DNA from 4 places in the Glutamicibacter sp. BW80 genome. Region 2 is predicted to be linked to each of the others. Evidence: riboswitches for the same ligand, from Rfam matches in the RefSeq annotation. Region 2 holds a riboswitch; each other region holds the start of a gene.
The links. Region 2 has a riboswitch for thiamine pyrophosphate ahead of thiO (glycine oxidase ThiO). Riboswitches for the same ligand answer to the same signal wherever they lie in the genome.
Positions count from the first base shown of each region.

Region 1 (7,921 bases), on a different contig from region 2:
GGCACCTCAGCGTCAAACACCGCGTGGATCATCACCGCCACGCTACTTGCAGCCGCGGTGGCAGTACCAATTTCCGGGCGCTTGGGCGACCTCTTTGGCAAACGGCGCATGCTGCTCATCCTGGCGCTGCCACTGATCCTCGGTTCCATCGTGTGCGCCATGGCCCCCACGGTGGAGGTCATGATCGTCGGCCGCGCGCTGCAGGGCCTTGGCTCGGGCATTGTGCCACTGGGCATCGCCATGCTCCGTGACCTGGTTCCGAAGGAACGCCTGTCTTCGGCCATCGCCACGGTCAGCGCCACGCTGGGCGTCGGAGGTGCAATTGGCATGCCGATCTCAGCCGCCGTCATTGATTTCGCCAACTGGCGCGCCCTGTTCTACGGCAGCGCGGTAGTCACGCTGCTGGTAGTCATCGCCATCTGGAAACTCATCCCTGCCCTGCCAGCAGGAGCCGCCGGACAGCGCTTCGACTGGCTGGGAGCCATTGGGCTGGGCATTGGCCTGATCTCGCTCATGCTTGCCGTCTCCAAGGGCTCCTCTTGGGGCTGGGCGGCACCGCTGACGCTGGGCCTGTTCGGAATCGCCGCCCTCACGCTGCTGCTCTGGGGCATTTGGGAAACACGGACCAAGGATCCACTCGTTGACCTGCGCACCGCTGTTATTCCGCGCGTGCTGCTGACAAATATCGCCTCAATCTTCGTCGGCTTCGGAATGTACGCCAGCATGCTGGTCATGCCACAGATCCTGCAATTGCCGTCGCAGACCGGCTATGGCTTGGGCCAGTCGATTCTCGCAGCCGGCCTCTGGATGGCTCCAGGCGGCCTGATGATGCTGGTGCTCTCCCCTGTCGGCGGGCGGCTTTCCGACGCACGAGGCCCGAAGTTCACGCTGGTACTTGGCGTTTCGGTCATCGCCGTCGGCTACGGACTGACCCTGCTGGGCATGAGTAGCGCGTGGAGCCTGATGCTCACCAGCCTCGTCATCAACGGTGGCGTGGCACTGGCCTACGGCGCCATGCCGGCGATCATCATGGGCGCAGTCCCCCGCAGCGAAACGGCTGCGGCCAATGGCTTTAACACGCTGATGCGTTCACTGGGTACCACCACAGGCGCCGCGGTCATCGGCCTGGTACTGGCCCAGATGACCACCGATTTCGGCGGAGCTTCACTACCGTCAGAATCCGGATTCCGCATGGCGCTGATACTTGGAGCTGGCATTTCCGTGGTCGCGGCCATCTTGGCGGCCTGCATTCCTAACGCCGGGAAGAAGCCCGCGATCGAAGTCGACGCATCGCAGGAACTCAGCCTGAACAAGTAGTCGCCCCGACTCTTCGGAATTGCCGAGTTTATGCTCAGCTTTGACATAGAAACCCCGGGTAATGTCGTAGACACCTCCTTGAAGGTGCGAGTGATGATCGTAAGGCTCCCGTTGGATATTGCCCAACGGGAGCCTTTCACTTTAAAGTTTCTCGTCTTCCTTGCAAGACCACGTTGCCAGTCGTGATACCTTGTTTGAGACCACACGGGTGCCCTCGCAGGGGCTGAGATCGGGCTAGCGCCGTCCGCGACCGTTGAACCTGTCCGGGTAATGCCGGCGAAGGAAGTGAGTTTCCCACAGTGGAACAATTTGAACAGCACCCTGCCCACACCCTTGCCTACCGTGAGTCTGCGGGAATTTCGGTTCCCGTCACGCAGATCCAGCTGGCAGATGCCCCCAACGGCGAGCCGAACGAACCGCTGCAGGTGTACCGCACCAGCGGCCCGGGAAGCGACCCGACCACCGGGCTGAAACCATTTCGAGAGTCGTGGATTCGTGAGCGTGGAGATGTCGAAAACTATGCAGGGCGCGAACGCAACCTGCACGACGACGGCAGATCCGCGGTCCGCCGCGGCACGGCGAGCGCCGAATGGGCCGGGCGCTCGGCACCACCGTTGCGTTCGGCCCCCGGGACGCGGGTCACCCAGATGCATTACGCACGGCAGGGGGTCATCACCCCGGAAATGCGCTATGTGGCCCTGCGCGAAGAATGCGACGTCGAGCTGGTGCGCAGCGAGCTAGCGGCCGGCCGGGCAATCCTTCCGCTGAATATCAACCATCCGGAATCCGAACCGATGATCATCGGCAAGGCCTTCTTGGTAAAAATCAACGCGAACATCGGCAACTCGGCGGTGACCAGCTCGATCGCCGAGGAAGTCTCCAAACTCCAGTGGGCCACCAAATGGGGTGCCGACACGGTGATGGACCTTTCCACCGGCGACGATATCCACACCACCCGTGAATGGATCATCCGCAACTCGCCGGTCCCCATCGGCACCGTCCCGATCTACCAAGCACTAGAGAAGGTCAACGGCGAAGCGAACGAACTGACCTGGGAGATCTTCCGCGACACGGTCATCGAACAGTGCGAGCAGGGCGTGGACTACATGACCATTCATGCAGGTGTGCTGCTGCGCTACATCCCGCTGACCGCCAACCGGGTCACCGGAATGGTCTCCCGCGGCGGGTCGATTATGGCCGGCTGGTGCCTTGCGCATCATCAGGAGAATTTCCTTTACACCCACTTCGACGAACTCTGCGAGATTTTCTCCCGCTACGATGTCGCATTCTCCCTGGGCGACGGGCTGCGTCCAGGCTCCATCGCGGACGCGAATGATGCGGCCCAGTTCGCCGAGCTGGATACCTTGGCGGAGTTGACCAAGCGTGCCTGGAAATATGATGTTCAGGTGATGGTCGAAGGCCCCGGGCATATCCCTTTCCATCTGGTGCGCGAGAATGTGGAACGCCAGCAGGAGCTTTGCGACGGGGCGCCGTTCTACACGCTCGGCCCGCTGGTCACCGATATCGCTCCGGGATATGACCACATCACCAGCGCAATCGGCGCGACCGAAATCGCCCGCTATGGCACCGCGATGCTCTGCTACGTCACGCCCAAAGAGCACCTGGGCCTGCCCAACCGGGATGATGTGAAGACCGGGGTGATCACCTATAAGATTGCGGCGCACGCGGCGGATCTCGCCAAGGGCCACCCGGGCGCCACGGCGCGGGATGATGCGCTGAGCAAGGCGCGCTTCGAATTCCGCTGGAATGACCAGTTCTCCCTTTCACTGGACCCCGTCACCGCTCAGGAATACCACGACGAGACGTTGCCGGCGGAACCAGCGAAGACCGCGCACTTCTGCTCAATGTGTGGCCCGAAATTCTGCTCCATGCGGATCTCCCAAGACATTCGGGATGAATACGGATCCGCCGAGGCACAGGCTGCATTGGCCGGGATGGCCGAGAAGAGCCGGCAGTTCCTTGAAAGCGGTGGCAAGGTATATGTCGGAGAAGAGATACCCGTTGGACCCGGCACGCTCTAGAACCGGGAAACCCGAAGCGCAGCCAAAGTGCCTGCACAGAAAGCGCGCTTAAAGTTATAAGTACCTCATTGAAGGTGCGAGTGATGATCGTAAAGCTCCCGATGGATTGTATCCATCGGGAGCTTTTCACTTTTAACCGTTCAACTCACCGGACGGCCCGAGCCCGACGGTTCAGACGAAGGCCCGAAATTTGTCGACGGAATGATCGGCAAACCTTTCCGCCGTTTCGGCATCAGCTACCGAGCGGTACTACGGGACCTTCCAACTCAAGATTCCGTGTTTGCCGGAGATCGCCAATACCCAACATCCAGCTCATTCACCTGATACCTCTTCTTCTGCCACCAGACGGATCCGTAATTCTTGCGGATCCGGTGCCGGGATAAATCGCGTGCCACCTACCCGTTGCTTGAATACGGAGCCCACCCAAAGCTCCAGCATAGAGTCCTGTCTTAGAGTGGAGTTACCTCATTGAAGGTGCGAGTGATGATCGGGAGCATCCCGCCGGGCAACCGGCGGGATGCTCTTGTTAATCGACAAGATAATCCTCGTCAGCGGGCCGATCTTGGATTGTCGGGTTATCTCGCGGAATTACTCAGCCCCAGCACAGAGTCGACTCTTAGGCTGGAGTTACCTCATTGAAGGTGCGAGTGATGATCGTTAGAATTCCCGCCGGCTTAGCCGGCGGGAATTCTTGGTTAAGCCGGGCGCCCTCGAGCGGCGAGAGGTTCCGTGAGAAAACGGTGGTGGCAGTTGGGCGCCGTCCATGGCCGTCACGCCCACACCACAGGGCGCACCGGCTTCCCGGGTTGAAAACCCCACACCGATCGCCAACAGAACTTAAAACGTCATCCACAGAGCCAGCGTAGTTCGGGGTATCCTCCGAGACCCCAATCGAAAATAGTGTTTGGACTGCTCGGCTAAGACATGTAGTACGCATCATGCACTCGGCGCTCGCTGAGGCTTCGGTAAATGAGATAATTCTGTCAGGTCCCCTCCGCATTTTCGATTCGGGGATGTCTAACTGAATGGAGCCCCTATGGCGATCGTGGCCACCGACCTGACTCCGCTAGAACGCCAGTCCGTATGGCGCACGCTGAAGTCCCCGAGACTTCTGAAAACCGAGCTTCTGGCCGGGTTAGTAGTCTCCCTAGCATTGATCCCGGAGGTTATCGCCTTCTCGATCATTGCCGGTGTGGACCCCAGAATCGGCATCTTCGCCTCGTTCACGATGTCGATCGTGATCGCTTTTACCGGAGGCCGTCCTGCGATGATTTCCGCGGCTGCCGGCGCGGTGGCCCTAGTGGTCGCTCCCCTGGTGCGCAGCCATGGGGTGGACTATCTCTTTGCCGCGGTCATTCTCGCCGGAATCTTTCAAGTCGTCCTCGCCCTGCTAGGTGTGGCGAAGCTGATGCGGTTCATCCCCAGACAGGTAATGCTCGGCTTCGTCAATGCTTTGGCCATTCTGATTTTTCTCTCACAGATGCCCGAGCTGACGGCTGTACCGTGGGTCGTTTACCCGCTGGTGCTGCTCGGGCTCGGCATAGTCTATTTCTTCCCCAAGATCACCAAGGCGGTTCCCGCCCCGCTGGTCGCAATCGTGGTGCTGACCCTGATCACCGTGTTCGCCAAGGTCGCCGTGCCTACGGTGGGAGATAAGGGAGAGCTGCCCGATTCGCTGCCCTTCTTCATCATCCCGCAGGTTCCCTACACCGTGGAGACCTTGAAGGTGATCGCGCCCTATGCGTTGGCAGTCGCATTCGTTGGCCTACTGGAATCGCTGCTGACGGCCAAACTCGTAGATGACATCACCGACACCCCGTCGAGCAAGACCCGGGAATCCTGGGGTCAGGGGACCGCCAATATCGTGACCGGATTCTTTGGTGGAATCTGCGGCTGCGCCATGATCGGCCAAACCATGATCGGGGTGAAGGCCTCCGGCGGGCGTACCCGCATCTCCACCATGTTTGCCGGCGTGTTCATGCTCTTGCTTGCGGTACTCTTCGGCGACATCGTGGCGCAGATTCCGATGGCGGCGCTTGTCGCGATCATGATTTTCGTGTCGTTCACGACGTTCAATTGGCACAGCATCCGTCCGAGCACGCTGAAGATGATGCCCAAGAGCGAAACCGCGGTCATGGTTGTCACAGTGGTCTTCACCGTGGCCACCAACAACCTGGCCATCGGTGTGGGCCTGGGCGTGCTCACCGCAGTGGTGCTCTTCGCCAACCGGGTAGCGCATTTCGTGACGGTCAAACGCAGTGTCACCGGGGTGGAGGACGGCCAAGCGGCCATCTACACCGTCGACGGCGAATTGTTCTTCGCTTCCTCCAACGACCTATACACCCAGTTCGACTACGCCGGTGATCCGCAACGAATCATCATCGACATGTCCGCCTCCCATCTGTGGGACGCCTCCACGATCGCAGCGCTGGATTCGGTGACGGATAAATACGAGAAGTACGGTAAGCAGGTTCAGGTACTGGGCCTCAACGAGGCAAGCCTGAGAATGCGCGAACGCTTGGGCGGGAAACTCGGCGCCTAAGGCGCGCAGCGCCCGATTCAGTCGAGCCGACGATGCATGAAGACGCTGTGCGGGTCCTCGGCATAGGAACCGAACGGTTCGCAAACTGTGAACCCGGCCGAGGCATATAGTTGGCGTGCCGGAATGAAATGATCGTGTGTTCCCGTCTCCAAATAGAGATCGCTGATGCCGGTCGCACGGGCGTGCCCGATCAAACGTTCCAGCATCGCTCGGCCTAAACCCCTGCCGCGGTGCGCCGCTGCGGTGCGCATGCTTTTCAACTCGGCTCTCGACTTGTCCAGGTTCCGCAACGCCCCCAAGGCTGCGATCTGGCCTCCGAGATAGCCGGCAAATATCGTCATGTGGTTTTCCCCGAGCTGTGTGCTGTTCAGCGCGTGGCGGCTTTCCGGCGGCGCGGTCGGGCTCATCTCACGCAAATGCTCAGAGATCGATAATTCCACGGCCGGATCGGAGGCGCTAACGTGCCTGAAGATGATTTCCATATTCATAGCCTTGCAACATCCGATGACAGCCTGATTTCCCGGATGTGACCTGCCGAATAATAATCTGCGCGAAGACAAGTGAGCCAACAAGTTCTGTTGCTACCTATCGGGCCCGCTGACATTGTCGGTAGTTGTCAGTATTCTTTTCACTACTACACACTGGCGCACCATATGAACATGGGACCCTTCCGATGACCGATGTACCTCCGGATCGTGAACTAGACTCGATCGCACCGAACCCAGGGGTTCCACGCGACGGGCAACGATCCTTCATGCATATCCTCGTCAACACGGCGGTAGCAAACCTCACCACGAGCTACTTGTGGTTTGCGCTGACGTTCTGGGTCTACCTCGAAACCGAAAACGTGATGGCCACCGGAATCATCGGCGGTACCTTTATGCTGCTGATTGCGCTGTTCTCCATGGTGTTCGGAACCATCGTGGACAACCACAAGAAGAAGTCGGTGTTCGTATTCTCTGCAGTGTTCACCGCGCTCATGTTCACTTTGGCAGCGTTGATCTACCTGTGGCTGCCCACCGAATCCATTCTGAATATCGGCGGCTGGCAATTCTGGTTGTTCTGCGGAGTCATTCTCATCGGCGCCGTGGTGGAGCAGATGCGTGGCATCGCCTTGTCGACCACCGTAACCCTGCTGATTCCCGTGGAACGCCACGCCAACGCCAATGGGCTGGTCGGTACGGTTCAGGGCATCGCTTTCATCGTCACCAGCGTGTTCAGCGGGTTGTCCATTGGCCTGCTGGGCATGGGGTGGACGCTCACCCTGGCGTTGGTCCTGGTCGTGGTGACGCTCATACATTTGCTGACGGTTTCGCTGCCCGAAGAAGCACCCGAGGTGGAACCGGGGCATACCAAGCGGACCGACCTCAAACTCGGATTCACCACCGTTCTGGCCATCCCTGGCCTGTTCGCCCTGATCATATTCTCCATGTTCAACAACTTCATCGGCGGGGTCTACATGGCGCTGATGGATCCCTACGGGCTGACGATCATGAGCGTAGAAGCCTGGGGCATCGTCTTTGGCCTAGCTTCGACGGGGTTCATCATTGGCGGTCTGCTCATCGCCAAGTTCGGTCTGGGCAAGAACCCGATTCGAACCCTTTTGCTGGCCGTGGTGGTGATGGGCATGCTCGGTGCGCTCTTCACCATTCGAGAATGGACCTGGCTCTATATTCTGGGAATCTGGCTGTACATGATCCTGATCCCGGCGGTTGAAGCCTCCGAGCAGACCGTGATCCAGAAAGTCGTACCCTTCCGGCGCCAGGGGCGGGTCTTCGGGTTTGCGCAGATGATGGAGGCCGCGGCAGCACCCATCACCGCATTCATGATTGCCCCGGTGGCCCAGTACCTGATCATTCCATTCATGAAAACCGAAGAGGGCGATGCGAGCCTCGGCTGGCTTGTAGGCCAGGGTGATGCACGAGGTATCGCGCTCATCTTCCTCGGCGCGGGGCTAATCATGGTGGTTGCGGCCTTGCTGGCCATGGGCAGCAAGCAATACCGCAAGATCTCTTCCATA
Region 1 is NZ_NRGV01000001.1:19,258-27,178, forward strand. Features, by position in the region: gene CIK76_RS00100 (MFS transporter) at 1-1,317, shown strand, start outside; TPP riboswitch at 1,512-1,619, shown strand; gene thiC (phosphomethylpyrimidine synthase ThiC) at 1,617-3,359, shown strand; gene CIK76_RS00110 (SulP family inorganic anion transporter) at 4,396-5,901, shown strand; gene CIK76_RS00115 (GNAT family N-acetyltransferase) at 5,919-6,383, opposite strand; gene CIK76_RS00120 (MFS transporter) at 6,656-7,921, shown strand, end outside.
Region 1: it holds a riboswitch for thiamine pyrophosphate, as region 2 does, so the genes downstream of both, thiC (phosphomethylpyrimidine synthase ThiC) here and thiO (glycine oxidase ThiO) in region 2, are expected to answer to the same signal.

Region 2 (7,921 bases):
CAGATCCATGGAGTCGGAGATGACGCCTTCGATGCGCGAGTCCGGGCGGTCGGTCTTGTTCACGACGATGATCACCGGAAGGTTGGCGCTCAAGGCCTTGCGAAGCACGAAACGGGTCTGTGGCAGTGGACCTTCGGAAGCGTCAACCAGCAGAACCACGCCATCGACCATGGAAAGGCCGCGCTCGACCTCGCCACCGAAGTCAGCGTGACCCGGGGTGTCGATGATGTTCATGGTCATGTTCTTGCCCTCGGCGGCCGGACCGCTGTAGAACACCGTGGTGTTCTTAGCAAGAATGGTGATGCCCTTCTCGCGTTCCAACTCGCCGGAGTCCATCACGCGATCTTCGGTTTCACCGTGGCTGTCGAATGCACCAGTCTGCTGGAGCATTGCGTTGACCAAGGTGGTCTTGCCGTGGTCAACGTGAGCAACGATTGCTACGTTGCGCAGGTCGTCGCGACGGATGAGAGTTGTATCTGACATACGGGAAGGCTCACTTCGTGTAGAGAATTTAGGGTCTCGGAGGCGGGGCCACAGGCGACCCAACATACTATTTTACGCGCTCGAGGCAATTGCGTTGTTTATCTGTGGCGCAACATACAGAAATTACTTGATTAACGGGATCTAGCCGCGTGTTGAAATCCAATAGCGGAGCTTCGTATTTCCGCCGTTTTCTTCAACCGAGGGACGGTTTTGATCTATTTGGCCGCCGCACGCGATAATCGTTGCGCGCGAGGCGGCGTTCTGCTTATCACAGGTTACCAAAGCCGAGTCGACACCGTGGGATCCCAGCTCGGCGAGGGCGAATCTGCACAGTTGGGTGGCGATTCCCTGTCTGCGAAATTTCGGGACTACACCATAGCCCAGGTGTCCGCCGACTTCGCTGAGATAATCGTTGAGTTCGTACCTCACCGAAACACGGCCAACGAGTTGTCCGTCCAGTTCGGCAACGAACAGTCCGCTGCGCACCCATCCCTCGGGGACGAACTCGCCGCTGCGCCCCTCGGCCATGCGCTCGATGTACGCCTCCCAGTTTTGGCGTGCGGACCACGTCGGAAGAAAATCAAAGTCATCGTCCAGCAAGTCGTGATGAGCGGCGATAGCCTGCCTTTCATCATCCGGAACAAGCTCTCTGATCACTAGTTTCGTGGAACGCTGCATAACCTCAGTATGTCAGCACCGGCTAGTAAGTCACTATTTCATCGCGGATTTCCGCAAGCCACCCAAGCGTTCCCCCGCGCAAACTCCGCACCCGGGCGCTGCCTTCGGGGAGCGACTGGTTCAATTCCGTGGCGGCGCGCAGCGAGCGAACACCGGTTTTGCACACGAAAACCAGCTCGGTTGCGGGGAAGCTCTGAAGCTCCCGCCAGCCTTCGTTGGCAAGTCTTTCCAGCGGGAAGTGGACACTGCCGGGAATGACCGCAAGCTCGCGTTCCCACCCCTGGCGAACATCTACCACCAGGACTTCCCGGGCGGCCCGAAGCAGTTCAAATTCACTTGCGTTCAGCTCCTGGGCGGAGCCTGCAACCGCACAGGACGCCACGGTATATTCACCGAGCCCGGTGACCGGAGCACGCTCCGGATCTCGTGCAAACGTCAAGATGCGAACGCTTGCCTCCAACGCGTCGTAGAGCCAGAGCTTTCCGCTCAAAGGTTCTCCGACGCCGGTGATCAGCTTCAGCGCCTCGGTGGCCATCAGCGAACCGATGACTCCGCAAAGGGCCCCGAAGACTCCTCCCTCGGCACAGGAAGGGACCGAATCCGCTTCCGGGAGGTCGGGAAAAATATCCCTGAGCATTGGGCCCACTCGGGGGTCGAACACCGAGACCTGACCGGAGAATTGGAAGATGGTGCCCCAGACCAGCGGCGTCTGGGTCAACTCCGCGGCATCGTTTGACAGGTACCGGGTGGCGAAATTGTCGCTGCCGTCAATCACCACATCGTGTTCGGCAAAAAGTTCCAACGCGTTGCCAGGATCCAGTCGCTGTGCGTAGAGCCGCACAGAAACTTCGCTGTTCAGTTCTTCCGCCAGGCGCCGCACCGATTCAACCTTAAGCTGGCCCTGGTCCGTTTCACGGTGCACGGTCTGGCGTTGCAGATTCGAGAGTTCGACGGTGTCCGGATCGATCACGCTCAGCTCTCCGACGCCGGCCGCGATCAGGTAGCTGGCGATAGGGCTGCCCAATCCCCCAGCGCCCACGATCAGTACCTTCGCGTTCGCGATACGCTCTTGGCCTTCCACACCCACCCCGGGCAGGGACAGATGGCGGGTGTACCGGGCGAGTTGTGCACGGCTGCGCGGCGGCATCGGCTTGGTAGACATCAGAATTCTCCAACGAGTCTTTGCATCATTCCCGCTGTCGGAGATGAGGCCAGCGCGAGATCGCGTTGCGGAATACGCCCGGCAAGGAACGCCGCGCGCCCGGCCCGGACCGCGTCGCGCATCGCGGCGGCCATCAAGGGCGCGTTTTGCGCTCGGGTCACCGCACTGGCGAGCAGCACCGCATCGCAGCCGAGCTCCATCGCCTTGGCCGCATCCGAGGCGGTCCCCACCCCGGCGTCCAGGATCACCGGAATCCCGGCGCGTGCGGTAATCGTTGAGATGTTGTGCGGATTCAGGATCCCCATTCCGGAGCCGATCGGGGATCCGGCCGGCATGACCGCTGCCACGCCGAGCTGTTCGAGCCGCATGGCCAGGGCCGGATCATCGTTGGTGTAGGCGAACACCTTAAAACCGTCGGCGACGAGTTCTTCGGCCGCGGCGAACAATTCGATGGGATCCGGCAGCAGCGTATGCTCATCGGCGATCACCTCGAGCTTGATCCAGTCGGTTTCCAACGCTTCGCGCGCCAGCTGGGCGGTGAGCACCGCATCTCGCGCGGTGAAGCATCCGGCGGTATTGGGCAGCGGGCGCACCCCGTTGCGCGCCAGAAGCTCGTACACCGATCCGGAACCGGCCGCGGCGAAATGGCGAATGGCGACGGTGGTCAGCGCGGTGCCCGAAACATGCAGGGCCTGCTCGAGGGTATGCATCGAGGTCGCCCCGCCGGTGCCGAGAATCAGCCGGGAGTCGAAGCGTTCCCCGGCGACCTCGAAGCCATCGGTGTCAAGAGTTAGCTCTTCCATCTTCAGCCTCCCTGAGCCGCGGTGACGAGTTCAACCCGGTGGCCGGGCTTCAGCTCGAAGTCATTCCAGCCACTGCGCGGGACAACTGCCGAGTCCACCGCCACCGCAACGCCTAAACGCGACCCGTCGCTGGCCCGTCCGTCCGTTCCGATGCTCTTTCCCAAGTGCGCCGCGAGCAGCTCGCGCACGGTGCTTCCCGCCGGCACGGTGGCCGCCTCGGTGTTGAGGATAAATTCGATCTGTTGCATCTTCTCTGGCTCCTAAAATGGTGTGCTGTTGGCGAGTTGCGCGCCAAACCTATCGAGTGAAACGCTGGTCAGCTGTTGTGCATCTGCCGGGTTCCCGAGCAGCAGCTCGGTCCCCAGCCGTGCGCCGAGCGGGGTAAGCAGCACCCCGTGGCGCGAATAACCGGTGGAAACCACCAGTCCCTCATCTACGCGTCCGAGCAGCGGCCGATCATCGGGTGTCGCCGGTCTGGCCCGCACGATCGCCTCGTTCAAGGTGGTGTCGACGATGCCCGGCACGAGCCTGCGCGCATTGTCCAGCAGGGCGTGCATTTCTCCCACGTTCACCTGCTCTTGGCCGTCCTCGCGGCTCGACGCGCCCAGCACGAGGCTTCCATCGGTGCGTGGCACCAGGTAGACCGGCTGCCGATGCACGATTCCGCGCACGGTGTGCTTGATCAGCGGCGCGCCCACCGGTCCTTGGAGCCTGAGGATGTCTCCGTAGACCGGGCGCAATGGCAGAGCCGGCGCACCTGCTAGCGCGCCCAACCCGTTGGCAAGCAGTACCTGATCGCCATGGATTTCTTGGCCAGTTGAGGTAAGCACTCCACTGGTCCGTGATCCCTGGCGCAGCAGCCGCACCGCCGTTTCGCGCACGATCGACCGGTCAAGCTCATCGATCAGGATGCGCAGCAGGGACCGCGGGTCCAGTTGCTGGTCTTCGGCGCAGCGGATGGCGCCGGCGATGCCGGTGGCAAGCGCCGGCTCGAGTTTGCGTGCCGCGCTGCCCAGCAGCCGCTCGGCGCTGAATCCCAGCGAGGCTTGCAGCTTCATGAGCGCAAGCAGTGCGTCCATATCCGCGGTTTCGGCGGCGACGACCAGCGTGGAGTTTTCTACGTACGCTGGTCTGCTGCCGGTGGTTTGTTCCACGCGGTCAATGAATGCGGGGTATTCCTTGGCCGAAGTGGCCATCAGGCGGTGAAGTGCGCCCTGTCCCCAGGTGGTTTCGGCGGTCGGTGCGAGCATTCCCGCCGCGGCGTGGCTGGCTCCTAGCCCAGGCGCCGGATCCACTAGCGTGATTTCGGCGCCGCGGGCGCGCAGTTCGAATGCCGTGGCAAGCCCGATGATTCCGGCGCCGACAATGACTATATGCACGAAGGCATTTCCTTCCTACGGCGGCATGACCCGCATCAGGTGTAGCGGTCGGCACATGGCCCTCTCAGCCCAATCGCTGTTGGGCTCCCGCGGAGTACTTGGATTATAAGCATGCCTCAGCTCACTTTGGCGAACTTCATGACTTCAACCTGTGCTTCTGCCTGTGTTTTACTCGTTGGCATGAGCGAATTCAGTGGTCCGGAGGATTTGTCTACCGATCATCGGCTGGCACAGGTTGTCATCGATGGCGAACGGCAACTGCTCTTGCCTGCCGTCCGCCGGGATCGGCAGGCATTATTGCGGCTGCTCCACGCAGATTTCGAAGAGGTTGGTGCCTCGGGCAGGTGCTATTCTCGCGCGCAGATTATCGAGCAGCTGTGCAATGAACCAGTCGTTGAATCGACTAGGGACGAAGTGCATGATCCGCGCGTGCGCAGGCTCAGCGATTCGCTGCTGATGCTGCGGTGGCGAACCAAGCCGGAGAACCTGAGCCAACGCACCTCGCTCTGGGTTCATTCGGCCCAAGGTTGGCAATTGCTCTTTCATCAAGGCACCGGTCAATCTGCGTCGTCCCAGATCAGCGGCCGGCGGCTCGGCGCCGCTGGGCAAACGACGGCATCTTTGCGTCCGCTTCGCCTAGCGGATGCACCGCAAGTCCTCGCGGCCTTCCTTTCGAGCCCGGATATGGCCCGGCAAGGCGAGGTGAGTACGCTTGCCGAGGCCGAAGCCTATGTCCGCATGTTGCTCGAATTCCCGGCCCGGCAGGTTCCGTTGGCCGTCGTCGAGAATTCTGCGCTCGTTGGCCTGGTGTGCGGGATCATCGATGAGGCGAACCTGAGCGCCTGGGTCTGGTATTGGCTGCACGCGGAGCATCGGGGCCGCGGGTTGAGCAGCCGGGCGTTGGCCGCCCTCTCGGCGGAGTTATTCTCCAGCTACCGCTTGCAGCGACTGGAGTTGGGTTTGCGCGTGAACAATCCGGCGTCGAGGATAGTCGCCGAGCGTTGCGGGTTCATTCTCGAAGGACGCGAGCGCGGCAAGTTCCTGATCGATGGCCAGCGGATCGATGTGTTGAATTATGCGCGGTTGCCCACCGATCCCATCCCGCCGATCAGTCCGCTGGAGTTTCGCGCGGAGGCGGCGGGAGGCTGATTTTCTTCGGGGCCGCAGCGGAACGGAATCGAGTAGGTGGGGGTGTCTAGCCCCCACCTCTCACACCACTGTGAGTCTTGTAGTGGCTGGTCTGGGATCAGCTGGCAAGGTAGGAACCAGGCCTCTCACTGCCGGGAACATGACTCATCACACTACTGACCCGTATGGTGTCATTGTCCGGAATTGTCTGCTCTCGGTGGTGGGCGGCCGGCACCTACCCGGCCCACCCCGGTAGCCTGATCAGAAGATTGTCCACCCAACAGGGCGTGACCCATCACAGTGTTGCTCCGACGGTGACCTCTCCCCGGACCGGTACCGGCCGTACGGCCGAAACCCTTGTCCGTGAAAAGAAGAGAGCACCGAGCCGCATGACTATCCTCCCCCAGAGCATCGCCAAAACATACTCCTACATCATCGGCGTGGACACCCACGCGAAAAAGCATGTCTACGCCATCATCACCAACAGTGGTGAACACCTCGAAACCCGCGATTTCCCCACCACCAGCGCCAGCATCAAACGAGCCATCGCCTGGGTCGACAGACGCACCGGTGGAGATGCCAACACCCTATGGGTGATCGAAGGAACAGCCTCCTACGGAGCGATCCTCACCGGCGCCGTCTCCGACGCCGGTTACACGGTCGCCGAAGCCCCCGGCGGCTACGCAAAAGCCGGACGCGGCGTGGGCAAAACTGATCCACTAGACGCCCAGAGAATGGCCGCAGCAGCGCTACCAGTGGACTGCGAAAAGTTACGTATTCCACGGCAGAACGACGGGGCCCGCGCCGCATTACGCGTACTGGTCACAGCCCGTGACATGCTGGCCGTAGAACGCACGAAATACGTCAACGCACTCACCGCGCTTCTGCGTGTGACCCTGCTGGGTATCGATGCCCGCAAACCCTTGAGCAACGCTCAGATCCTCGAGGTGGCGGGCTGGCGCACCCGGGATGAAACCATCGAATTACGGGTTGCCCGCGCCGAGGCGGTACGCCTGGCCCGACGCATCGGTGAACTAGACACGGACATCAAGGAGAACTCCTCGGAAATGTCTGAATTGGTCAAGCTCAGCGAAGGCAAGGAACTGCTTAACGTCACAGGTATTGGGCCGGTGGTCGCGGCGGTCTGCGTAGCGGCCTGGTCGCATCCCGGCCGAGTGCGTTCGGAGGCCGCGTTCGCCTCCTTGGCGGGAGTGAATCCTATCCCTGCGTCTTCGGGGAATACGGTGCGCCACCGGCTCAATCGGAGAGGGGACCGAAAGCTGAATAAGGCGCTGCATACTGCTGCATTGGTGCGGATGACCCATGACGAGGAGACGAGGGCCTACGTTGAGAAACGTACCGCGGAAGGCAAGACAATCAAGGAGATCCGCCGGTGCATCAAACGGTTCTTAGCTCGCCGAATCTTCAAGATCCTTGAGTCCGCCGAAATGCTACCGAGCAAGGCTTGACAGATATAGAAGAATCCGGACATGCGGGCCCGCATCCGGCGGTTCGCCAAGTCATTTAAAACGGTCCCAAGCCCGGCGAAAGAGCAACACACCCAACTCTTCCCAATAGGAATTCGGCAGGGCACGCTGAAGAATCGGAGAACCAGCCACACGCCAATAAGCACGCGAGCTATTACCCCACTGGTAAGCCTGATCCTTGACGATACCCAGACGACGAAGATTCGCCACCCGAGTCCTCGGAAGCTTCCATTCCTTCCAACGGATCTGACGCATCCGATGCCGAAACCACTTATCAAGCTCAGAGAACTTCTTCGGTGTCGCAGACAACCGGAAATAGCCCATCCAACCCCGAACATAACGGTTCAGCTGACCGATGCGGTAGTCTATCGACACACTCCACTTACGGGAAGTCAGCCTCCGAATCGTATCCTTCATGCGTTTGAACGCCTTCGGAGCAACCCGAATCTGCACCCCGCCCCTGACGAAGTAAAATCCGAAGCCCAGCAAAGTTGCAACATTCGCTGGATTGACCACGGACTTGTGCCGATTGACCTTCAGCTTCAGGCGCTGTTCAAGGACTTTCGTCGCCTGCTCCAGCACCCGCGACGCAGCCCGCTTAGACCTCACAAAAATCCTGATGTCATCGGCGTACCGCACAAAGCGATGATCCCGAGACCAGAACTCCTGATCAAAATCATCCAGCATAATATTCGACAGCAACGGCGACAAAGGCGACCCCTGCGGGGTTCCCTCCGCTGTTTCCCGGCGAACACCCTGCGCCATGATCCCCGCTTCAAGATAACGGCGAACAAGCTTCAG
Region 2 is NZ_NRGV01000026.1:539-8,459, reverse strand. Features, by position in the region: gene typA (translational GTPase TypA) at 1-483, opposite strand, end outside; gene CIK76_RS06190 (GNAT family N-acetyltransferase) at 625-1,161, opposite strand; gene CIK76_RS06185 (ThiF family adenylyltransferase) at 1,184-2,323, opposite strand; gene CIK76_RS06180 (thiazole synthase) at 2,323-3,126, opposite strand; gene thiS (sulfur carrier protein ThiS) at 3,129-3,374, opposite strand; gene thiO (glycine oxidase ThiO) at 3,387-4,505, opposite strand; TPP riboswitch at 4,501-4,606, opposite strand; gene CIK76_RS06165 (GNAT family N-acetyltransferase) at 4,686-5,654, shown strand; gene CIK76_RS06160 (IS110 family transposase) at 6,023-7,102, shown strand; gene ltrA (group II intron reverse transcriptase/maturase) at 7,154-7,921, opposite strand, start outside.

Region 3 (7,921 bases), on a different contig from region 2:
GATATTAAGGTTTCGCAGTCCACCGCATATGACGAAGAAGAAGATTCGCCGGTAGCCGAGGACACGACAGAATTCGTCGATGAAGAAGGCCGACCGATTAGAGAAGGGGAAGAGTAACCATGGAATTTCTCGAACTCTCCCCGCTGGCTGTTCTGCTGCCGATATTCGGTGCCGGCGCAGCGTTCCTGGCGCGCCGCCGCCTCCGTGTCCAGCGGCTGATCACGATCGGCATCCTCTGCCTGACGCTGGTTCTCGAAGCCGGCATGGTGGCAGCGGTGTGGGGCGGCGAAAGCTATGCCATCCATATTGGCGGCTGGGACTCGCCGTTCGGCATTGCGCTGATGGTCGACGGCTTCAGCTCCTTCATGCTGCTGATTTCGACCGTGGTGTCCCTCGCGGTGCTGTTCTACGCGACCAGCCAGGGCCTGGCCGATGGGGACGAACCGGGGCCGGTATCGGTCTTCCACCCGGCCTACCTGATTCTGCTCGCCGGCGTGTCCAACGCTTTCCTCGCCGCGGATCTATTCAACCTGTATGTCGGCTTCGAAATCCTGCTGACCGCCAGCTACGTGCTGCTGACCCTCGGCGGTACCGCCGAACGCATCCGCGCCGGAACCACCTATGTGGTGGTTTCGGTGGTGTCCTCGGTGATCTTCCTGATGGCGATCGCAATGATCTATGCCGCCACAGGTACCGTGAACATGGCAGACCTGGCGGTGAAGCTGCCCGAACTGGACCAAGGCCCGCACCTGATCCTGCACGTGCTGCTGCTTATTGCTTTCGGCATCAAGGCCGCCGTTTTCCCGCTCTCACTCTGGCTTCCGGACTCCTATCCAACGGCTCCGGCCCCGGTCACCGCGGTATTCGCCGGGCTGCTGACCAAGGTCGGGGTGTACGCGATCATCCGTACCGAAACGCTGTTGTTCCCCGGCGGGACGGTTAACGCCGCGCTGCTGGTGGTTGCGGCATTGACCATGGTCATCGGTATTCTCGGTGCGCTGGCCCAGACGGACCTCAAACGTATGCTTTCGTTCACGCTAACCAGCCACATCGGCTACCTGATCTTCGGTGTTGCCGTCGGCGGACCGCTGGCCATCGCCGCCACCATCTACTACGTGGGCCACCACATCATCGTGCAGACCTCGCTATTCATGGTTGCCGGGCTCATCGAACGCCGAGCAGGCAGCGCGAACGTGACCAAACTCGGCTCGCTGGCCAAGCTGTCTCCGATGCTTGCCGTGCTCTTCTTCATTCCGGCCATCAACCTCGGCGGCATCCCGCCCTTCTCCGGATTCCTCGGGAAGTTCGGGCTGTTGCATGCGGCGTCGTCCGAGGCAGACGCCTTGACTTGGGTGGTCATCGGCGCCGGGCTGCTGACCAGTTTGCTGACCCTGCTTGCGATTATTCGTGTGTGGGCGCGTATGTTCTGGCGCCGTGCGGCGGATGCCGAGGTGCCGAACGCGCAATTGATCGCAGAATCGACGCGGGTTCTGGAACATGCCGCGGCAGGCGGCGCCGAGTCCCCGCATCTGGGCAGGAAGCTTGCCCGCGAGTTGGAATCCGAGTCCCTGCCTTGGGGGATGCGCTACGCGACCGGTTCGCTCGTTGCCGCAGGTATCGCGCTGACCATTTTCGCCGGGCCGATCTTCGCCTTCTGTGAACGCGTGGCGGCCGAATTGATTGCACGTGAACCATTCATCAACGCAGTACTACCGTTGAGTTAGGAGGAAAGGCGCATGAAGGACAAGAACCTCAAACATCGTGACCAGCGCATCGATGATGCGCTGGATACCTCCGGTGTCCGTCACCGTGCCACCTTCAAGCAGGAGTGGCCGTTGCTCCTGCTGCTCATCTTCGTATGGGGTGCACTGTGGCAGGACTTCTCGGCCGGGAATCTATTGTTTGGCGCGATTATTTCGATCGTCATCGTGAATCTATTCCCGCTGCCGCCGGTGGTGCTTCCCGGACGAATAAACCTTTGGTATTGCCTGAAGCTCTTCGCGTGGTTCCTGATGCAGGTATTCGTCGCCAGCGGCCATGTGGCGCGAGTTGCGATAGTACGCCGTAAGAAGGCACGCAGCGCGGTGATCGCAGTGCCGCTGCGCACCGAATCTGACTTGGTAGTGATGACCGTGGGCCATGTGCTGACCCTGATCCCAGGTTCCTTCGTGGTGGACGTGGACCGCAGCAGTTCCACCTTGTACCTGCACTATCTCGATGTGAATAGCGATGCGGATGTGGAAAAGGCGCGAGCGAATATCCACGACATTGAACGCCGGTTGATCATGGCCATCGGAAGCCCCGATGAATACGAGGCGATCAAGAATGAATGCGGTCCGGATTTCTCCAGCAGGAAGCCCAAGAAATGATTGAAATAGCTGTATGGATTGGCGGAGTGATGTTGGCGCTGGCCTCTATCGCTTGCCTGTGGCGGGTTTTCAAGGGCCCCTCGATTCTTGACCGGGTGCTCGCTCTCGACGTCATGCTGTTGATCATTTCCAGTGCGCTGTGCCTAGACATGGCGCTGAACCGGCACACCGATTACCTGCTGTTCACGGTGGTTGCCTGCACCTTGGGATTCATCGGCTCGGTTACCGTCTCGCGGTTCGTATCGGATCAGAGGAACGCCTAATGGACACGTTCTTAGAAGCACTCGCTGCGCTCTTGCTGGTACTTGGTTCCCTGATGTCGCTGATCGCCGGAATCGGTTTAATTACCTTCCCGGATCTGCTTTCACGCATGCACGCGGCCACCAAACCACAAGTATTGGGCTTCCTGCTGCTCTTCGCCGGACTCATCATCCACTTGCGCAGCTGGGGACTGATCCCGGTCTTTGCTTTGGCCTGGGGATTGCAGCTGCTGACTGCCCCGGTATCGGCGCACATGATTGGCCGCGCCGGATATCGCACGAAGCACGTGGCGAAAGAAACCTTGCATGTTGATGAACTAAAACAGGTCATTAGCAATCATTCGCAGACGACCGGAACCACCGCAGCGGTGCCGCCAGCGAAACCTGCACAGAACGACGAGCCCGAGAGCACCTAGCTGCTGGTTAAACTTTGGTGGGGCAGGCCAAATGGCCTGCCCCACCAAAGGAATTCGGCAATGTTACTTGCTGAACTTCTTCATGGCCTTGTTGGTGCCGCGATCAGCCAGCACCTGGATAATCGATGCGACCACGGCGGAGAAAATGGCGAACCCCAAAGCCTGGCGCATACTCGCTTCCGCGGCTGCTTCCTTGCCGTGACGTGGCGCGTCGTTTCCGGTGAAGCCTTTCCAGACCTTGTCGACCAGTCGGCTTCCAAGCATTCCCGCTCCCATTGAAATTCCAAGGGTAACAAGCTTCTGCACTGAGTTCATGAGGACCTCGCATTCGCGTCGTAAGGTTTCGTTCTGTAGCCCAGCATACCTGCGGTATGGTGGTTGAGCAGTAATCATTCCGACAGGGGAGCGTCATGCCGTTCGCGGTGCAAGACGCTGAGAGTGCGATAGATCGCAGACCCTCGAACCTGCCCCGGCTAGTACCGGCGAAGGAAGTCGAGCATCTCGGATGCGGATCATGGCGCGCGATTAAACGCCCACCGGTCCGTGCATCTCCCCTCCTTACATAGGAGGACAAACCTTATGAACGTTGCACCAGCAACTAACCGTGCCAGCTGGCGCGTGGTCGACATCGTTGTGGCCTCGGTAATCGCGGTCGCCTCGGGCGTTATCTTTTGGGCTTGGAACGCCGGATACGGATTGGTCAGCCTTGCTTTCGTGGCTTTCCCACCGGCAAGCGCCTTCGTATCTGGCATGTGGCTTTTTCCCGCGGTGCTCGGTGCGTTGATTATCCGGAAACCCGGTGCCGCGCTGTATTGCGAGATCCTCGCCGCCGTCATCTCAGCCTTGCTAGGTTCCCAATGGGGATTAGCGGTGCTGTTCTCCGGCCTGATCCAGGGGCTCGGAGCCGAGGTGGTCTTTGCCGCAGTGAGGTACCGCCGGTGGAACCTGCCGGTGGCACTGCTTGCGGGATTCATGTCGGGAATTTTCGGCGGAATCGGCGAAGCCTACCTGCTGGGTTACTTCGCTGAGTACACCGAGGCGATGAAGCTGTTCCACGTAGTTGCCATGGGCATTTCCGGCCTAGTTATTGCCGGACTTCTCTCGTGGTTGGCAACCCGTGCTCTGGCGAAGACCGGTGCTCTGGGAGCATTGGCTAGCCGTTCGGCACACCTTGAAGGTTCGCTGCGCAGTGCCTGAATTGAGTTCTTCGACTACCGAAGCCACCCCCGGGCACCTCGGCGGTGGCGGCTTTGAGATCACGGCCGACAACTTTGGCTGGCACCATGCCGAACGTCCATTGCCGGCGCTCAGCGGACTGGACGTGCATATTCCTGCCGGGCAAAAGGTCCTGCTGCTAGGCCCATCCGGCGCCGGTAAATCAACGCTCTTGCACGCCTTGGCTGGAGTTCTTGAGATCGACGAACGGCAGCAGGCGACCGGCAAACTGCAGATTCAGCGACGAGATGCCTTCGCCCGAAGCTTCCCGGTCGGGCTGATGCAGCAAGACCCCGAAACACAGATCGTGCAGAGCCGGGTCGGTGACGATGTCGCCTTCGGCGCGGAGAATCTTGGAATGGCTCCGGAACTGATCCGGTCGCGAATCCCCGAGGTGCTTCGCGCGGTAGGACTTGGGAATCTGGACTTGTCGCACCGCACCCAGGAACTCTCCGGCGGCCAGAAGCAGCGGCTGGCCTTGGCCGGGATTCTTGCCATGGGCCCCGGTCTGATGCTTCTGGACGAACCAACCGCAAATATCGACCCTTCGGGGATCGAGCCGCTGCGTGATGCGGTGCTTGCCGCCGCCAATGACACCGGTGCGACACTGCTTGTGGTGGAACATCGCTTGCAAGCCTGGGCAGAGCACGTTGACCGCGTACTCGTCCTTGCCCCTGGCGGCGGGATCGCCCACGACCTCGAGCCGCGGGCGCTCTTTGAGAATGAAAAGATTCGCCGTGAATTAGCCATGGCGGGTATCTGGATTCCCGGCTACGTTCCACACACCGAACCTCTCCACTCACGCGAGGGCGAGGAACTGCTCGCGGCGGTGAAACTGCGCGCGGCGCGCCATGCACAAGCGGTGCCCACAGCCGAAATCAACTTGCGGCTGCGCGCCGGCCAAGCGTTGGTGATTCGCGGGGAAAATGGTGCAGGGAAATCCACCTTGGCGCTGACCTTAGGCGGATTGCTTGAGCCGGCTACGGGCAGTGTCGAAGCAAGCAGCAACCTGGCCGATGGGCTGAGTCCGCAGCCCTTCAGCTGGCGGGCAGGGGCATTGGTTGCACGGATCGGGTCGGTATTCCAGGAACCGGAACATCAATTCGTCACGCAAAGCGTCCGCGAAGAATTGGCATTCGCACCTACCCGGGCACGCCAGGCCGGGGTGGAGAACGAGAAGTACGCTCCAGCGCAGATAGCTCTGCGGGTGGAGGAACTGCTGGACCGCTTGGGGCTTGCCCATCTGGGCGAGGCCAACCCGTTCACGCTCTCCGGTGGCGAGAAACGCCGACTTTCGGTAGCGACGGTGCTGGCCGCCTCACCAGATGTATTGATCTTGGACGAACCGACCTTCGGGCAAGATGCCAATACGTGGCTGGAACTGGCCAACATCCTGATCGAGGCACTTGAATCGGGGATAACCGTGGTCGCGGTGACCCACGACGAAGATTTTGCTCACGCGCTCAACGCGGCGCAGGTCGTGCTGACCCGTGAGCATCCGGATGCCAAGCCGACACCGGTACGCCAAGGCCCGATGCTCGACGCGCCCCTAGGGGAGAGCTGGCTTGCAAAGATCAATCCGCTGGCCAAGCTGGGTGCGATCGCTGCGGCAACCTTGCCGTTGATCTCGACGATCGACTGGGTCTCTGCCTGCGTGGTTATCCTTGCCACGCTCTTTGCCTTGCCGCTGGCGGGCTTGCGTTTGGGCACGTTTATGCGCCGCGGCTGGCCACTAATTGTTGCCGGGGCCCTCGCCGCCTGGGGAATTGCCTTGGTAGGAGAAGACTCCGGCAAAACGCTGCTAAGCCTGGGGATGCTCAGCATTACCGAAGGATCGGTGAGCGCCGGAGTAGCTACCGGACTGCGTACCCTGGCGCTCGCGGTGCCCACGGTGCTCTTGCTTAGTTCCACGAACCCCAGCGACCTCGGCGGCGCCTTGGCGCAACAGCTCAACGTTCCGCACCGATTCGTCTTGGGAGCCCTTGCCGGGATGCGTCTGCTGGGGTTGCTGGTTGAGGAATTCACCACCCTGACCCTTGCCCGCCGCGCGCGAGGAGTCGGCGACCTTCGCTCACCAACCCAACGGGTGAAGGCGAAGCTCGGGCAGGTGCTAGCGCTGTTGGTGCAGGCGCTGCGCCGTGCCGGAAGGCTTGCGGTGACCATGGAAGCCAAGGGCTTTGGCACGGGAACACGTACCTGGGTGCGCTCCGTGTCCTTCACCTGGCTTGACGGCGCGGTGTTGGCGACGGGTGTGCTACTGGGTGCCTTGGCCATAGGTGCCGCCTTGTGGACGGGCACCTTCAACCTGGTCTGGAGTTAACGGACCGAAGCGCTGAGGTCGCTGAGCTCCGCATGGAGCTCGGCGTCTAGGCGCAGCGGTTTGGCGTCAAGGGTGTGGACCGCGGTGAGCAGCCGTACCGAAGAAACTAGCCAGACCCCATCGGCCTGATAGAGGTCCTCCGGTCGGAGCGGACCGTACCCCAGCTCCCAACCGTACTGTTCCGCCGCGTCGAAGATCGCGCTTTGGGTGGTACCGGGCAGGATGCCAGTTTCAAGCATCGGGGTGATCAGTCGTTTGGTCTCCCCGTCGCGTTGGGCAATGAGCACGGTGGAAGTTGGGCCCTCCAAGACCACACCGTCCGACGAAGTGAAGATGACGTCCTGGGCTCCGTGCTTGTGCGCGAAACGCAAGGCCGCCATATTCACCGCATAGGACAAGGTTTTGGCGCCCATCAGAAGCCAGGGGGCACGCTCGGCTAGCTTCGAATCGTAGCCGCGGTCCAGCAGCAGAACGTCGATTCCCGTCTCGCGCTGGTCTTTGCCCAACTGCGGGGCGGGGGCCACGGTAACCCAGCACAGCGCCTGCTCGGCGTCGGAATCAGCGCGGGAAACCACGAGCTTGACTACCGCTTCTTCGGCGCCGCCATCGGCGTCAAAGTCAGCCACGGCGGTATCGATGGCCGCGCGCCAGCGGTGCTCGTCGGGGATGACGAGATCGCAGGCCTCGGCAGAAATAGCCAGACGGGCCAGATGCGCTTCCATTTTGCGTACGGCCTGGTTGGTGTACAGCATCGACTCGAACACGCCATCGCCACGAGTCACGCCTTGGGCGGTTACTGGAAGTTGTGGTGCGTTAATATCGGCCAAGCGCCCGGCAGGATACGCCGGATCAAGGAATACGAGTGAGCTCATGGTTAAAGATTATCGAAACTTTGCCGCACTACGCGCCAATGAGGGCTTCAAGCACGCACAAGTCGCCAGGGATTGGATAGTCTAAGTCAAGGAGTTTGGCGCGCTGACTGCGTCAAAGACGCAAAATTCGTAAATGAAAAAGAGAGCGGAGCGTGTTTAGATGTTGCCTAGCGGCGAACTGTTGCTTCAGATTGGTGCCGTCCTGTGGCCAATCGCCGTAGCAATTGACATCATTGTGCGCTTCGTGATGATCGGCATCGTCCCCGGAAACCGCCGTCCAACCACCGCCATGGCCTGGCTATTGGCGATCTATTTCATTCCCGTGGCAGGTCTGGCCGCCTACCTGCTTTTTGCGAACCCGAGGCTTTCACGGCGACGTTTGGAGAAGCAACGCCGCGCCAACGAAAGCATCACGGACGCCACCGCCCACATGCAGCTTCCCGAAGAATTCCACTCCACCGAAGAATGG
Region 3 is NZ_NRGV01000015.1:99,266-107,186, forward strand. Features, by position in the region: gene CIK76_RS02875 (Na(+)/H(+) antiporter subunit C) at 1-117, shown strand, start outside; gene CIK76_RS02880 (Na+/H+ antiporter subunit D) at 120-1,724, shown strand; gene CIK76_RS02885 (Na+/H+ antiporter subunit E) at 1,737-2,369, shown strand; gene CIK76_RS02890 (monovalent cation/H+ antiporter complex subunit F) at 2,366-2,632, shown strand; gene mnhG (monovalent cation/H(+) antiporter subunit G) at 2,632-3,045, shown strand; gene CIK76_RS02900 (DUF4235 domain-containing protein) at 3,109-3,360, opposite strand; TPP riboswitch at 3,435-3,553, shown strand; gene CIK76_RS02905 (ECF transporter S component) at 3,625-4,242, shown strand; gene CIK76_RS02910 (ATP-binding cassette domain-containing protein) at 4,235-6,580, shown strand; gene CIK76_RS02915 (aminodeoxychorismate lyase) at 6,577-7,452, opposite strand; gene cls (cardiolipin synthase) at 7,613-7,921, shown strand, end outside.
Region 3: it holds a riboswitch for thiamine pyrophosphate, as region 2 does, so the genes downstream of both, CIK76_RS02905 (ECF transporter S component) here and thiO (glycine oxidase ThiO) in region 2, are expected to answer to the same signal.

Region 4 (7,921 bases), on a different contig from region 2:
CGGACGCCGACCGGCACGGAATCGTCACCCCGGATGGCGGCTTGATGAACCCGAACCATTTCCTGGCCGTGGCCATCGACTACCTGCTCACGCACCGCCCGCAGTGGCCCGCCGACGCGCAGATCGGCAAGACTTTGGTCTCTTCGGTGCTGATCGACAAGGTGGTTGCGGCGCACGGGCGCGAATTACGCGAGGTGCCGGTGGGCTTCAAATACTTTGTCGAACCGCTGGCCTCCGGCAAGGTGGCCTTCTGCGGTGAAGAATCGGCCGGAGCGAGCTTCCTGGACTTCAACGGACGGGCCTTCAGCACCGACAAGGATGGGCTGATGCTCGCGCTGCTTGCCAGCGAAATCCGCGCGGTGACCGGCAAGAGCCCGAGCCAGCGGCATGCCGAGCTGGTCGCCGCGCACGGGCAGAGTTTCTATGACCGCTTCGACGCCCCGGCAACGCGGGCGCAGAAGGCCGTGCTGGGCAAGCTGGATCCGCAGGCCGTCACCGCGACCGAGCTCGCCGCGGATCCGATCACCGCGAAACTCACCGAGGCCTCGGGATTCGCCATTGGCGGGCTGAAGGTTTCCAGCGAACACGCGTGGTTTGCCGCACGCCCCTCGGGGACCGAGGACATCTACAAGATCTACGCCGAATCCACCCGCTCGGCCGAGCACCTCGCGCAGGTTTTGCGCGAGGCCCAGGTCATCGTTAACGCCGCACTGGCCGCTTAGCGCAGGCTCCAGGGGTCGATTTTGACCTCGGGCTGCTTGCGCGTCTTCCACCAGTGGCCCGCCCAGAGCAGCAGGAAGAGCGGAAGCCCGATGTAGCTGGAGAGCACCTCCAGCACCCGGCCTTGGAGTACCGCTTCGTAGTTCTGCCCGGCGATCACCACGATCAGGATCACGAAGGCGAGGATCGGCCCCAGCGGGAATAGCGGCGCCCGGTAGGGAAGTTTGGCCAGGTCCTGTCCGCTGGCGATATATGCCTTGCGGAACTTGTAGTGGCTAACCGCGATGCCCACCCAGGCGATAAAACCGGACAGCCCGGAGACGTTCAGCAGCCAGGTGTAGGCCGAGCCTTGCCCGATGAGGGCGGTGAGGAAGCCGAAAAGGCCCACCGAGGCGGTTAAGAGCATGGCCGGCACCGGCACTCCGCGGCGGTTGAGCCGGCCGAAGATCTTCGGCGCCTTGCCGTCGCGGGCCATAGAATAAAGCATACGTGCTGAGGCATATAGTCCGGAGTTGCCCGCCGAAAGGATCGCGGAGAGGATCACCGCATTCATCAGTGCCGCGGCGAAGGCGATTCCGGCGCGCTCGAAGACCATGGTGAATGGCGAATTGGCGATATCCGACTCACCGCTGGCGAGCAGGGTTGGGTCGGTATATGGCAGCAGGGTACCAATAATGAAGATTGCGCCCACATAGAAGAGCATGATGCGCCAGAAGATCGCCTTGATCGCCTTGGGGATATCGCGCTGCGGATTCTCCGCTTCGCCGGCGGCCACACCCACCAGCTCGGTGCCCTGGAACGAGAAGCCGGCGATCATGAACACCGAGACCACCGAGAGCCACCCGCCAACAAACGGCGCGTCTCCGGTTGACCAGTTGCTGAAGCCCGGGGAGCTGCCGCCCATAATACCCAGCACCATGGCTACGCCGCAGATGAGGAACACGATCACCGTGATGACCTTGATCATCGCCAGCCAATATTCGCTTTCGCCGAAGGCCTTCGTGGACAGCGCGTTCAGCGCGGTGAGCAAGAGCAGGAAGGTCCCGGCCCAGATCCAGCCGGGGACATCCGGCAGCCAGTAGGACATCACAATGCCCGCGGCAACCAGTTCAGCGGCGACGGTAATGGCCCAGTTGAACCAGTAGTTCCAGCCGATAGCGAAGCCGAAGTGGCGGTTGACGAAGACCGAAGCATAGGTCTGGAAGGAGCCGGCCACCGGCAACCGTGCGCTCATTTCGCCCAAGGACTGCATTAGGAGCAGGACCATCAGGCCGATCAGCGCGTAGGCGAGCAGCGAACCGCCCGGGCCTGCCTGGGCGATCGTGCCGCCGGAGGCGACAAAGAGTCCGGTGCCGATCGACCCGCCGATGGCGATCATCTGCATATGGCGCGCTTTGAGGCCACGCTTCAAACCATCGGTGGACGGTGCGGGCTCGGTCATGCAGATGCTCCTGAAGTAAGGTTTTTGGGCCTTAACAATCATTCCACCTGGAAAGCTTCAGCAGCTATGAACCGCGCTACAGTAAGCGATCAATAATCTTTCGCTTAGCCCATGTATATGGAGGATATATTGCGCTCAAGGTGTCAATGACCGTCGTTTTGCTGAGTTCTGAGCGGATCTGCGAAAGCCGGTCGAAGCCATACTTGCCGTGGTACGAGCCCATTCCACTGGCCCCCACCCCGCCAAATGGCAGGGACGGGATGACCATTTGGGCCAGTGGCGCATTGTGCACAATCGCTCCGGCGCGCACTCGATCGGAGAAGATCGACTGCAGCCGCGGGGACTCGCTCATCAGGTACGCGGCCAGCGGGGAGGGGCGTGCGGCGATGAATTCAAGCGCCTCGTCGAAGGAGGCCACCTCGACGACCGGAAGGATCGGACCGAAGATCTCTTCCTGCATCAGCTTCGAGTCGAGGTCGACCTGGCGCATGATGGTCGGGGCGATGCGCAAGGTGTCCGCGTCGTAGTCGCCGCCGTGGACCACCTCACCCGAATCGAGCATGCCCACCAGTCGGTCGAAATGCTTCCGGCTGACGATTCGGCCGTAATCCGGGTGGTTGATCGGGTCTTTGCCGTAGAAGCCGGCAATCGCCTGGCCGAGCCGGGCGATCAATGCGTCGGTGTCCCCGATGGAGAGCACATAGTCCGGGGCCACGCAGGTCTGTCCGGTATTCATGAATTTCGCATAGGCCAGGCGCTTGGCGGTGGGCAATGACTGGTTGTCTACCACCGCGGGGCTCTTGCCGCCGAGCTCGAGGGTGGTGGGTGTCAGCTGCTTGGCGGCCGCTTCGGCGACCACCCGCGCGACCTGCTGTCCACCGGTGAAGAAGATGTGGTCCCAGCGTGCGGCGAGCAGCTCGGTGGCGGTGTCCACTCCGCCCTCGATAACCGCGTAGACCCGGGCGTCCAGGTACATCGGGAGCAGTTTCGCCAGCACCCCCGAGGTGGCCGGTGCGAGCTCCGAAGGCTTGAGCACCGCGGCGTTTCCGGCGGCGATCGCGGCGACCAGTGGAGCCAGCATCAACTGCAAGGGATAGTTCCACGGCCCGATGATCAGCACGACCCCCAGCGGCCGGGGTTCGACCTTGGCCATGGCCGGCTGCAGCGCGAAGGGAACCTTGACGGCGGTTGAATCCATCCACTCCGAGAGATGCCGTTGGGCGTGGTCGATTTCGGAACGGACCACGTCGATTTCGCTGAACTTCGCCTCGGTGGCGCTCTTGCCAAGGTCCTCGGCGAGCGCGTCGAGGAATTCTCCCGTGCGTTCGGCCAGCATCTTTTCCAGGGCACGCAGCTGCTGGGCGCGAAAGCGCCGCGGGTGCGTGATGCGGGTGTCGGCGGATCGGCGCAGGTGCCCGAGGACCTCGGTGATGCGCGAGGGATGCTCGTCTACCGGCGGTGCGGCGTCGCCGACGGGATCTGGAAGCGGATTTGAGGTAAAGAGACCCATGGCTCGATGCTACTTCATTGATTCCCCGGGATATTCCATTTGTATCAGGTGTTTGATACATTAGTTTTTCAACTTACGGAGGTAATTATGGATCAACTCTCCACCGCCGCGTTCAGCATGGCGATCGGCGCAGCCCTGATCTACGCGTGGCTGCGCACGGTTGCCCGTCAAGACAACAGGCCCGCACTGCTGCGGGCGAGATCCCACTCCTTCTGGTGCGCGCTGATTGCCTTCTTCGTAAGCAGTTCCGGCGGGGTGAGCAACCAGCAAGCGGCCCATGCCGGCGCCGGCGAATCCCTGTGGGCCAGCGATCTGCTCGCCGCCACCGGTCCGGCACTCTGGCTGCTGTCGATCTATCTGATCGGCCTCTACTCCTGGCCGGCGTCGGTGGCGAATGTGCGCGCGGCCTCCCTGGAACCTCGCTCGATGATGACGCCGTTGCCTAAGGCCTTGAGTGCCGTCGCCGCGCTGGTACTCCTCGGCGCCGGTCTTACCCTGTGGATGATCCGCGACGTCACCGGGGTCCCCCCGCAATATGAGGTTGCCTCCTCGGACGCCTACGGAAGCACCTGGGTTTCGCAGTCCGCGACCGACGGACTGCGTGCGGCGGACCAGATGCTGGCCCTGTTTGCCATCAACCTGGCCTCCCTGGCGCTGGCCCTACTCATCGCGATGCTCTTCATTTTGCTGCGCAAACCGCTTGGTTCGCTCAGCCCCCACGATAACCAGGTATTGCGCGAAGTCTGGCTCAACCGGCTGCTGCGCACCTCGATCCTGGCCTTTGCCTCCGTTGGAGCCTCGTCGCTGCATTACAAGGCCTCGTGGCTTATGTCGCTGGATCGCACCATGTATCAACCCTGGCAAAACACCGCTAACGTGGCCATGCTCATCACCTTCATCGCCATGGCATTGTGGAAGCCACCGGAAAATTTTGCCAGAACCACTAGCCCAAAGCCTGCCTCCTCCTTTTTGCGGATGCGCGAAAATTTGTTTGCCATTGGATTCCTCACCACCGCGCTCACACTCATCGCACTGGCCTGCTCCTCCTCGCTTGTGCAGACCGAGTACGCGGACAATGCGCGCCCCGGTGAGAATGCCCCGCAGGCAATTGTGTCGCTCCTGGTGGTAGCCCTCTTGTTCTTGGTGCTCAATGCCGGGTTCCTGGGCTACCTGCACCTGAAGTCCAGGGGAACCCATTCACTGGCTCGGCACAGCGCAGACCTGCCGCGCTATGTCTATGTGCTCGCCGGACTCTTGCTCATCGGCGCCACATACCTGCTGATCAATCCACCATTCGAATATTTTTGGGGTCTAGTTCCGGTCAAACCGGTCTTTGCGCTGGGTGCGCTCCTCGCGTTGCTTGCCGCTACCGCCTGCCACATCTGGTGGGTTCGGCGTGCGGCCTTGCCTTGGGATGTCACCGTGGAGCAAGAAATTTGGTATCGCCAGGTTCACGAACTACGCGCCCTCCGTGTAGTCACCGCGGCGGCCGTCGCCATGCTGGCCTGGGGTTACGAGGCAGGTCCCTACGTTTCGGCCGTGGGGATCATCGTCTTCTGCTGCCCGGCAGTGATCATTTTGGCCCGCCCAGAAACTAGGGTGCCGCAGCGCGTATGAGCCAACATATTTTCGTGGACCTGGACGCGGCGGTTCCGCCCTATGAACAGATCCGCACGCAAATCTCTTCGCTGATTTCCTTGGGCGAGCTGCCGGCGGGAAGCAAGCTCCCTACGGTGCGGGCACTGGCCACCGATTTGGGGGTCGCTTCCGGGACGGTGGCCCGCGCTTACAAGGAACTCGAAGCCACCGGCCTGGTTTCCTCCCGGCGGCGTGCCGGAACGGTGGTGAACGCCGGAGCCGATATGGAGAAATCCTCCGGTGATCTGGTTCAAGCGGTGGATCGGGTGTGGGAGCTGGCCCGAGCTCAGGGAATCGACGAGGCCACCGTCAGGGCGCTGGTGCAACGCCGGGCGCGGCAATAATTTGTTCTTCCGCGGCTTTGGTGAGTACGCTCTAGCCAGTGACACGGGGTGTCGGATTCACCGACTGAGATGAGACCCGTCGAACCTGAACTAGTTCAAACTAGCGGAGGGATGTCGCATGACCCTGACTTCCGTTGCCCGGAATTACCGGCAACAATCCCCTTTGGTGTTTTGCCTGACCAATACCGTGGTCACCAACTTCACCGCGAATGCGCTGCTGGCCTCCGGGGCGGCTCCGGCCATGACCGACCTGCCCGGCGAAGCCGGGCCATTTGCCGCGGTGGCCTCCGCGGTCCTGGTGAACCTGGGCACCCCGAGCACCGAACAGCTGCGCGCCATGGACGAAGCGGTTCACGGTGCGAACCAGGCCGGCACCCCCTGGGTGCTGGACCCGGTGGCCGTGGGCGCATTGCCGGTGCGCACTGACTTCGCGCGAAAAATCGTGACCCAGCGCCCCACCCTGATCCGCGGCAATGCCTCGGAAATTCTGGCGCTGGCCGGGCGGAGCTCGACCGGGCGCGGAGTGGACGCGCAGGACACCGTGCACGCGGCCATCGAGGCCGGACGCCAGTTGGCCGCCGAATATGGTTCGGTGGTCGCGATCTCCGGGGCGGCCGATGCGATCATCGATGCCAAACGCACCACGCTGGTGCACAGCAACGGGATCGGCTTGACCGGGATTACCGGCGGCGGCTGCGCCCTGGGTGCAATCTGCGCCGGAATGCTCGCGGTGAGCGAAGACCCGTTCGACGCGGCGATCGCAGCCCACGGCCTGTACGGACTGGCCGCCGAAAAGGCCCTGGCCATCGGCCGCGGTCCGGGAAGTTTCGCCGCGGCCTTCCTCGACGAACTCTCGCTGCTGGACCCCGAGGAATTGCACAACCTGCGCCTTGAGGAGGCAAATAATGCGTGATCTGGGAATCTACCTGGTAGCCAACACCGAAAGCTGCCAGCCGCGCAGCACCTTGGAAGTCATCGAAGGTGCGGTGGCCGCGGGTGTGCAATGGGTGCAGCTGCGGGCCAAGAACGAGACCGCCCGCGAATTCTTCGAACTTACCTGCGCGGCGGCAGAACTCACCGCCGGCAAGGCCGAACTGCTGGTCAACGACCGCATCGACGTATTCCTCGCGGCACGGGCAGCGGGTGCCGCGGTCACCGGCATCCACATCGGGCAGAAGGATATTGCGGTGCGCTACGCCCGCGAAATCATCGGCGAGGGGATTATCGGGCTCAGCGCTTCCACCGATGAACAGCTGACCGGGGCCAACGCCGACGCGAAATACCTCGATTACCTGGGGGTCGGGGCGATCCGCGCGACGCCCACGAAGAAGGACCATCCCACCCCGCTGGGCATCGATGGATTCCTGCGGGCCAAGCGGCTCACCGAGCTGCCCGCCGTGGCCATCGGCTCGCTGACCGCCGCGGATGCCGCGGCGCTGCGCGACGGCGGGGCCGCCGGCATGGCGGTGGTCCGCGCGATCTGCGCCGCCGAGGATCCGCAGGCGGCCAGCGCCGAACTGCTGGACCGCTGGGAAGGTGCCAAATGAGCCTCAACATTCTTTCCATTGCCGGCTCCGACCCCTCGGGAGGCGCGGGCATCCAGGCGGATCTGAAGGCCATCGGCGCCAACGGCGGCTACGGCATGGCCGTGATCACCGCGCTCACCGCGCAGAACACCCTAGGGGTGGATGCGGTGCAGGCCGTCGACGCGGAATTCGTGGCCAAGCAGCTGGAATCGGTGTCCGCAGATGTGCGCATCGACGCGATCAAGATCGGCATGCTGGCCGATCCGCAGATCATCGCCGCGGTGTCCCGATGGCTGGAAACGGTGCACGCCCCGGTGGTGCTGGACCCGGTGATGATCTCGACCAGCGGGGACCGGCTGCTGGCCGATGGCTCGGCGTTGGACGCGCTGCTTTCCCGGGCGGAGGTGCTCACCCCGAATACCGCAGAGCTTGCGGCGCTGCTCGGGGAGCCGCCGGTGCGCGGCTGGGAGGAACTGCTGGAGCAGGCCCAGCGCCTGGCGGCCAAATACGAGGTGCTGGTGATCGCCAAGGGCGGCCACCTGCCCACCGAAAGCTGCCCCGACGCGCTGGTGGGTCCGGCCGGGGTGATCGCCTGCTATGACGGCCCACGCCACGCCACCGGCAACACCCACGGCACCGGTTGCACGCTATCCAGCGCGCTGGCCACGCACTATGCCCGCGGCGGGGATTGGGCCAAGGCCCTGGGCGCGGCGAAGGAGTACCTCTTCGCGGCGATTGCCGC
Region 4 is NZ_NRGV01000001.1:250,200-258,120, reverse strand. Features, by position in the region: gene pgm (phosphoglucomutase (alpha-D-glucose-1,6-bisphosphate-dependent)) at 1-722, shown strand, start outside; gene CIK76_RS01165 (amino acid permease) at 719-2,161, opposite strand; gene CIK76_RS01160 (aldehyde dehydrogenase family protein) at 2,238-3,671, opposite strand; gene CIK76_RS01155 (hypothetical protein) at 3,759-5,288, shown strand; gene CIK76_RS01150 (GntR family transcriptional regulator) at 5,285-5,653, shown strand; TPP riboswitch at 5,688-5,782, shown strand; gene thiM (hydroxyethylthiazole kinase) at 5,772-6,566, shown strand; gene thiE (thiamine phosphate synthase) at 6,559-7,200, shown strand; gene thiD (bifunctional hydroxymethylpyrimidine kinase/phosphomethylpyrimidine kinase) at 7,197-7,921, shown strand, end outside.
Region 4: it holds a riboswitch for thiamine pyrophosphate, as region 2 does, so the genes downstream of both, thiM (hydroxyethylthiazole kinase) here and thiO (glycine oxidase ThiO) in region 2, are expected to answer to the same signal.